DNA from 2 places in the Sutcliffiella cohnii genome. Region 2 is predicted to be linked to the other one. Evidence: a T-box and tRNA genes for the amino acid it is inferred to sense, from the RefSeq annotation. Region 2 holds a T-box; the other holds one or more tRNA genes.
What was found. A T-box is a leader RNA that pairs with one kind of tRNA and senses whether it is charged. The one in region 2 lies ahead of argS (arginine--tRNA ligase), so its partner is inferred to be a tRNA-Arg.

Region 1 (4,377 bases), 1.6 Mb from region 2:
ACTAAGATGAACGATACTTGTGAATGTATCTTGATTACTTATATTATCTAGTTTTCAAAGAACATGGCTACTGACTTCAATCACATCGTGATTAGCTTCGTAGCTTAACCTTCATGCTACTCTTGCTGCTTAAGGAATCCATCATCGTGGATTTCACTTGCAGACGCAAGCGCAATATTAATAGAGAGAATGATCTCTCAAAACTAAACAAAACAATGAGCGTGATTTTCCTTAGAAAGGAGGTGATCCAGCCGCACCTTCCGATACGGCTACCTTGTTACGACTTCACCCCAATCATCTGTCCCACCTTAGGCGGCTGGCTCCAAAAGGTTACCCCACCGACTTCGGGTGTTACAAACTCTCGTGGTGTGACGGGCGGTGTGTACAAGGCCCGGGAACGTATTCACCGCGGCATGCTGATCCGCGATTACTAGCGATTCCGGCTTCATGTAGGCGAGTTGCAGCCTACAATCCGAACTGAGAACGGTTTTATGGGATTGGCTCGACCTCGCGGTTTTGCTGCCCTTTGTACCGTCCATTGTAGCACGTGTGTAGCCCAGGTCATAAGGGGCATGATGATTTGACGTCATCCCCACCTTCCTCCGGTTTGTCACCGGCAGTCTCCTTAGAGTGCCCAACTAAATGCTGGCAACTAAGAACAAGGGTTGCGCTCGTTGCGGGACTTAACCCAACATCTCACGACACGAGCTGACGACAACCATGCACCACCTGTCACTCTGTCCCCCGAAGGGGAACGCTCTATCTCTAGAGGTGGCAGAGGATGTCAAGACCTGGTAAGGTTCTTCGCGTTGCTTCGAATTAAACCACATGCTCCACCGCTTGTGCGGGCCCCCGTCAATTCCTTTGAGTTTCAGTCTTGCGACCGTACTCCCCAGGCGGAGTGCTTAATGCGTTAGCTGCAGCACTAAAGGGCGGAAACCCTCTAACACTTAGCACTCATCGTTTACGGCGTGGACTACCAGGGTATCTAATCCTGTTTGCTCCCCACGCTTTCGCGCCTCAGCGTCAGTTACAGACCAGAGAGTCGCCTTCGCCACTGGTGTTCCTCCACATCTCTACGCATTTCACCGCTACACGTGGAATTCCACTCTCCTCTTCTGCACTCAAGTCTCCCAGTTTCCAATGACCCTCCACGGTTGAGCCGTGGGCTTTCACATCAGACTTAAGAAACCGCCTGCGCGCGCTTTACGCCCAATAATTCCGGACAACGCTTGCCACCTACGTATTACCGCGGCTGCTGGCACGTAGTTAGCCGTGGCTTTCTGGTTAGGTACCGTCAAGGTGCGAGCAGTTACTCTCGCACTTGTTCTTCCCTAACAACAGAGCTTTACGACCCGAAGGCCTTCATCGCTCACGCGGCGTTGCTCCATCAGACTTTCGTCCATTGTGGAAGATTCCCTACTGCTGCCTCCCGTAGGAGTCTGGGCCGTGTCTCAGTCCCAGTGTGGCCGATCACCCTCTCAGGTCGGCTACGCATCGTTGCCTTGGTGAGCCGTTACCTCACCAACTAGCTAATGCGCCGCGGGCCCATCTGTAAGTGTTAGCCGAAACCAACTTTCAATATAGTACCAGGAGGTACTATATATTATCCGGTATTAGCTCCGGTTTCCCGAAGTTATCCCAGTCTTACAGGCAGGTTGCCCACGTGTTACTCACCCGTCCGCCGCTAACTTCTTTAAAGCAAGCTCTAAAGAAGTTCGCTCGACTTGCATGTATTAGGCACGCCGCCAGCGTTCGTCCTGAGCCAGGATCAAACTCTCCGTAGAGTATTTGATTGCTCAAAATGTTGCTGACTTATCGTCAATTTATTGTTTTGTCGATTTTAAAAACCGACTTGCACGCTATTGTTTTGTTTAGTTTTCAAAGAACATTTTATTGGAGCGGGTGATGGGAATCGAACCCACGACATCAGCTTGGAAGGCTGAGGTTTTACCATTAAACTACACCCGCTAAATTATATTTCAAATCGGGAAGACAGGATTTGAACCTGCGACCCCTTGGTCCCAAACCAAGTGCTCTACCAAGCTGAGCTACTTCCCGTCTACTATTTTAAAAATAATGGCGCGCCCGAGAGGACTCGAACCCCTAACCTTTTGATCCGTAGTCAAACGCTCTATCCAATTGAGCTACGGGCGCTCGTTTTAGCGACTTATCTATAATATCATTTCGTTTTTACTAAGTCAACACTTTTTTTATTTTATTTCTTTCGATGCGGTCGAGAAGACTCGAACTTCCACGGGATTACCTCCCACTAGGCCCTCAACCTAGCGCGTCTGCCATTCCGCCACGACCGCTCAAAAATACGATGGTGCGGGTGAAGGGACTCGAACCCCCACGTCAAAGACACTAGATCCTAAGTCTAGCGCGTCTGCCAATTCCGCCACACCCGCTTTTATAAGTTGGCTGGGCTAGCTGGATTCGAACCAACGCATGACGGAGTCAAAGTCCGTTGCCTTACCGCTTGGCTATAGCCCATAAATATTATAGTGGCGGTCCCGACGGGAATCGAACCCGCGATCTCCTGCGTGACAGGCAGGCATGTTAACCGCTACACCACGGGACCTCTTGTTATAATAACTTTTTTAAATAAAGATTGGTTGCGGGGGCAGGATTTGAACCTACGACCTTCGGGTTATGAGCCCGACGAGCTACCGGACTGCTCCACCCCGCGACGATAAAATAGGTCACAATTCCACGCTTCCAAACCGTTTTACCGGACTGTCGCTTCCTCTTCTGGTAGTTCTGAGAAGTTGAATGCGTTGGGGCAACCTTTAGCGTATTCGTTGAATTATTTCTCACCACTACATGACGGGACCCCTAAAACACAAAAACTTCTTTAGGGATAGAAATGGGAGGCAAAACTTTTGTTCTGCATCCCATTTTCCTTAATATGACCCGTACGGGATTCGAACCCGTGTTACCGCCGTGAAAGGGCGGTGTCTTAACCGCTTGACCAACGGGCCAAACATATGATGGCGGAGAAGGAGGGATTTGAACCCTCGCGCCGCTTACACGACCTACACCCTTAGCAGGGGCGCCTCTTCAGCCACTTGAGTACTTCTCCGTATGGCTCCACCAGTAGGATTCGAACCTACGACCCTTCGGTTAACAGCCGAATGCTCTACCGCTGAGCTATGGTGGAATAATAATTATATTTACTTTTACGAGAAACGATTTCAGTTAAGCCGAATGTCCTCGTCTCAGGAAGCCTAATCAAGTAGCGGCTCGCCGAGTACAACTCGCAGTAATCTCATCGAAGCAATTGCTCGTTGCTCTACCGCTGAGCTATGGTGGAATAGTGAACCATTTGTCCAAAACATTATGAGTCGGACAAGTTTTATTTTACTTTCACTTCTTTAAAATGTCAAGGCTATTCAAGATAGGAATTTTTCCTAATTTTCCGAAGTGCCTTAGCTTTTGTGAGAAGCGACCTTGATAATTTATCACATCTGAAAACAGAAGTCAATATTTTATTTTTCTTGTAATCTCCCTTTACACTTCCCGCATACGTAACGGTTAATATCAACCTTTCTTCTCCTTCTATATTGTAATCCACAGCCAGTACATTCATAGTGTCGATAGCTGCCAGTTGTACGCTTTTGCTTCAACCCTTCTATCGGTTGGCAAAACCTTGGTGCCCCCACTTTTTTTAGAAGTACTTTGAAATCTTGATCCCTATGTTGATAGCCTTTTCCTTGAATATGCAAATGATAATGGCAAAGTTCATGTTTTATTATTCCAATGAGTTCATCCAGTCCGAACTCTTCATAATACTTTATGTTTAATTCTATGTCGTTTGTATGCGTTAAGTACCTTCCACCTGTTGTTCGCAGCCGATGATTAAAGTAAGCTCTATTTACGAACGGCCTTTGGAAGTATTCCAATGAAAGTTCTTCTACTAACATCTGTACTTTTTGATCATCCATAACAATCCCTCACTCGAACCAATACGTAATAAAATGCATAGTATGATAATACCTTAAAAAAAGATAAAGGTGGTATGCATATGCCTACATGGTTTATGAAACAAATGCAACGTGCCTACAAAGAAAAAAATCGATATCAAATAAAGCTTTTAAATCAATGTTGGTATTTTTATTATGAAAAACAAAACACAACAGATATAAAAGAAGACTAGACGAACTAGTCTTCTTCTCTATTTAAACCGTTTGTAGTTCTGGTTGTAACATAGTTAGAGCTACTCGGCCTTTTTTCACATCCACATCTTCTACCCATACAGTAACAATATCTCCTACCGAAACAACATCTAGCGGATGCTTAACATATTGATTACTAAGTTTGGAAATATGCACTAAACCATCCTGTTTAACACCGATATCGACAAAAGCACCAAAA
Region 2 (4,377 bases):
GGTTCCATATGTGAAACCTCCTTTCCTACGTACTTTTATATTCATTATGAGCTTTAAATGTAGAACATATAAGCTTCTTGATCTCCGCCATCATGATTTGCTAAGTCTTCTAACGTTGTGCTGTCTAATACATCTTTAACAGCATCCCGAATACGAATCCATAGTTCACGCTTTGCAGGCTCTTCATCCTCTAATACTTCTACCGGACTAATAGGTCCTTCTAGTACACGAATTATATCTCCTGCTGTTATATTAGATGGCTCGTCCGCTAAAATATATCCGCCGTATGCACCACGAATACTTTTTACTAAACCAGCATTTCGTAATGGTGCTATTAATTGTTCTAAATAATGCTCCGATAAATCATGAGTTTGCGCAATCGATTTTAGAGATAATGGTCCTTCACCAAAGTTTTTCGCTAGTTCAATCATAATCGTTAAGCCGTATCTTCCTTTTGTTGAGATTTTCACAAAGCCACACCCCTTAAATTCACTTATATATATTCAATAACATCCGTTACTTATATGAAATCTCCGTTATTATAGCACAATTATAGGAACATTACATTTCTAATAAAACAGTAATATATGATACATTGAATGTAGGACAAATATCAATTATTTTACCCAAGCACTGCTGACTTATTGAATATAGAAAAACAGAAATGGAAAATACCATTTAATTAGCAATTAAAATAATAATATTAACCGCAAGAAGGTGAAATAGATGAATAATAAACCGTTAGCGTTTCGCATGCGACCTCGATCTATCGAGGAGATTGTTGGACAAGAGCATCTCGTACAAGAAGGGAAAATTATTAATAGAATGGTAAAAGCTAAGCACTTATCTTCTATGATTCTATATGGACCACCTGGAATTGGGAAAACCTCCATCGCAACGGCCATTGCTGGGAGTACAAATTATAAGTACCGTACGTTAAATGCCGTTGTACATAACAAAAAAGATATGGAAATTGTCGTAGAAGAAGCAAAAATGTCTGGTAAAGTCATTTTAATATTAGATGAGGTTCACAGACTGGACAAAGGAAAACAAGACTTTTTACTACCTCATTTAGAGAGTGGATTACTTACGATGATTGGAGCAACGACTAGTAATCCGTACCATGCGATAAACCCTGCCATACGAAGCAGATGTCAAATTTTCGAACTAAAACCACTTGAACCAGAACAAATACTAACTGTCCTACACTATGCTCTCCAAGATAAGGAACGAGGGTTAGGAAACTATAATGTAAAAGTAACAGACGAAGCAATGAATCATTTTGCATTCTCTTGCGGTGGTGATGTTCGCTCTGCTTTAAATGGTTTAGAACTAGCCGTCTTATCTACAGAACCTGACGAAGACGGAGTTATCCATTTAACGCTCGAAAGTGCAGAAGAATGTTTACAAAAGAAAAGTTTCTACCATGATAAAGATGGTGACGGACATTACGATGTATTATCTGCCTTCCAAAAGTCGATACGAGGTAGTGATGTGAACGCTGCTCTTCACTATTTAGCTCGATTAATTGAAGCAGGAGATCTTGTTAGTATTGCTAGAAGGTTACTTATTATCGCTTATGAAGATATTAGTTTAGCGAGTCCTCAAGCAGGAGCCCGGACGCTTTCCGCAATAGAGGCAGCAGAAAGAGTCGGTTTCCCCGAAGCAAGAATTCCTTTAGCTAATGCGGTTGTAGAGTTATGCCTCTCTCCTAAATCTAATTCTGCTTATAAAGCGTTAGATGCAGCACTTGCCGATGTTCGAAGTGGTAACGTTGGCGATATACCACTACATTTAAAAGATGCTCACTATAAAGGGGCTAAAGATCTAGGTAGAGGAATTGATTATTTATATCCTCACGATTACGATGCTGGTTGGGTCAATCAACAATATTTACCCGATAAATTAAAAAGTAAAGAATATTTCGTGCCGAAGCAAAATGGGCAAGAGAAAAATTATTATGCGGTTTATCATAAATTGAAAGAATTAAAAAATAAAAAGTATTGATAATTATTTCTAAATCTTTTACAATAAATGAAATATTTTGTTCGATGAGGAAGAGAGTACTTTTACTTGAAAAGCTTATAGCGAGTTAGGGATGGTGGAAGCCTAACAGCTCTTGTAAAAGGAAGCGCACTTCTGAGAAGCTATCTTGAAGTTTAGTATGGATAGCCGGGGATTTTACCTCGTTAACAAATAAAGCTGGTTCGTATGAACAATGAGAGTGGTACCGCGGGTGAATCTCGTCTCTATATATTTAGAGGCGGGATTTTTTTGTTGTCCTTTAAATTTACTTCGAACATGAACGAGCAACAACAGTTGAGTAAAATCAAAAAAGAATGAAAAAGATGGAGGTTATAAAAGATGTATAAAAAGTTAGTAGCAGAACAAATTTATCCGCACATTCAACAATACGTAACCCTTGATGAAGTGGAAAGTTTAATAGAAAAGCCAAAGTATGTAGATAAAGGCGATATTGCTTTTCCTTCGTTTACACTTGCGAAGCATTTGAAAAAAGCTCCGAACGTAATTGCGAAAACATTAGCCGAAAAATTGAACCATCCTTTATTTGAAAAAATAGTAGCTGACGGTCCATACGTTAACTTTTTTTTACATAAACAAGAGGTAAGTAAAACTGTGTTAACGACTGTATTAAAAGAAGGCAAAAATTACGGCAAAGTGCCTCTAAGTCAAGGGGAAAACATTACGATTGATTTATCATCACCTAATATTGCGAAACCATTTTCGATGGGTCATTTACGATCGACTGTTATCGGAAATGCGATTGCGAACATTTCCGAAAAATGTGGATATACACCAATTCGAATTAACCATTTAGGTGATTGGGGTACACAGTTCGGTAAACTAATTGTAGCTTATAAAAAGTGGGGAAATGAACAGGCAGTTAAAGAAAACCCGATTACAGAGTTACTAAAATTATATGTTCAATTTCATTCAGAAGCAGAAAAAGACACTTCTTTAGAAGATGAAGGACGCTTATGGTTTAAAAAGCTTGAGGACTATGATGAGGAAGCTACTCATCTTTGGGAATGGTTCCGTAATGAATCGCTAAAGGAATTCAACAAAATTTACGAGCTTCTCCAAATTAAATTTGATTCTTATAACGGTGAAGCTTTTTACAATGACAAAATGGAAGAGACAATTCATTTATTGCAAGAGAAAAATCTACTAGAAAGTTCTGATGGAGCAGAAGTAGTTTCGTTAGAAGAATATTCCCTTCCTCCGTGTTTAATTAAAAAGTCAGACGGCGCAACCCTTTATGCGACGAGAGACTTAACGGCTGCGCTTTATCGTCAACAACATTACGGCTTCCAAAAAGCTGTTTATGTTGTAGGTCATGAACAAAGTCTACATTTTCAACAAATATTTAACGTGTTAAAAAAGCTTGGGTTCCATTGGGCTAATGAAATGGTACATGTTCCGTTTGGATTTATATTAAAAGACGGTAAAAAAATGTCCACTCGTAAAGGGAAAATTGTTTTACTAGAGGAAGTTATTAACGATGCTATTGAACTTGCAGCTAAAAGCATTGAAGCCAAAAACCCTTCCCTTCCCGAAAAAGAAGAAGTCGCAAAAATAGTCGGCGTTGGAGCTATCATTTTTCATGATTTAAAAAATGAACGAATGAACAATATTGAATTTTCGTTAGAGGAAATGTTAAAGTTCGAAGGCTCAACAGGACCTTATGTTCAATATACTCATGCACGTGCTTGCTCGATATTAAGAAAAGGATCATCATTTAAAGAAGCGGCGGCTCTTACTGGCTTACAAGATGAACATAGCTGGAATGTTGTGAAACTATTAATAGAGTTCCCTTCTGTCATAGAAAAAAGTTTCATAAACTATGAACCTTCCCAAGTTGCTAAATATGTGATAGACCTTGCTCGTGAATTTAATAAATATTATAGTCATGTGAAAGTATTAACGGAAGATGAACAAATCGCAAGTCGTCTAGCACTTGTTCAAGCGGTAACAATTGTTCTAGAGGAAGGTTTACGACTACTAGGAATCCAAGCTCCGAAAGAAATGTAAATTTCCGTATATTCTCCCTTCAATTTGGAAATACTATTGAAAAAATTGTCCGTTTTTGGGAGGGAGTTTCATAAAATGAAAGTACGTCAAGACGCATGGTCTCATGAAGAAGATTTGTTATTAGCAGAAACAGTATTACGATATATACGTGACGGTGGTACACAATTAGGTGCCTTTGAAGAAGTAGGAGATAAATTAAACAGAACATCTGCTGCTTGTGGTTTTCGTTGGAATGCAGAAGTTCGTAAAAAATATGAACACGCTGTTGCAGTTGCCAAAAAACAACGAAAAGAAAAGAAGCGTGCGTTAGATAAAATGAAAAAA

Region 1: it has a tRNA-Arg gene. The T-box ahead of argS (arginine--tRNA ligase) is inferred to sense a tRNA for this amino acid. The anticodon was not compared.

What each region holds. Positions count from the first base shown of each region.
Region 1 is NZ_CP018866.1:4,824,066-4,828,442, reverse strand. Features, by position in the region: rRNA gene BC6307_RS24295 (16S ribosomal RNA) at 236-1,787, opposite strand; tRNA gene BC6307_RS24290 (tRNA-Gly) at 1,898-1,971, opposite strand; tRNA gene BC6307_RS24285 (tRNA-Pro) at 1,988-2,061, opposite strand; tRNA gene BC6307_RS24280 (tRNA-Arg) at 2,081-2,157, opposite strand; tRNA gene BC6307_RS24275 (tRNA-Leu) at 2,232-2,315, opposite strand; tRNA gene BC6307_RS24270 (tRNA-Leu) at 2,328-2,411, opposite strand; tRNA gene BC6307_RS24265 (tRNA-Gln) at 2,422-2,496, opposite strand; tRNA gene BC6307_RS24260 (tRNA-Asp) at 2,509-2,584, opposite strand; tRNA gene BC6307_RS24255 (tRNA-Met) at 2,616-2,692, opposite strand; tRNA gene BC6307_RS24250 (tRNA-Glu) at 2,913-2,984, opposite strand; tRNA gene BC6307_RS24245 (tRNA-Ser) at 2,995-3,085, opposite strand; tRNA gene BC6307_RS24240 (tRNA-Asn) at 3,089-3,163, opposite strand; gene BC6307_RS24235 (SprT family protein) at 3,492-3,947, opposite strand; gene cmpA (cortex morphogenetic protein CmpA) at 4,028-4,159, shown strand; gene BC6307_RS24225 (Tex family protein) at 4,182-4,377, opposite strand, start outside.
Region 2 is NZ_CP018866.1:3,193,264-3,197,640, forward strand. Features, by position in the region: gene BC6307_RS16060 (cysteine desulfurase family protein) at 1-8, opposite strand, end outside; gene cymR (cysteine metabolism transcriptional regulator CymR) at 54-470, opposite strand; gene BC6307_RS16070 (replication-associated recombination protein A) at 727-2,007, shown strand; T-box leader at 2,043-2,254, shown strand; gene argS (arginine--tRNA ligase) at 2,365-4,053, shown strand; gene BC6307_RS16080 (RsfA family transcriptional regulator) at 4,129-4,377, shown strand, end outside.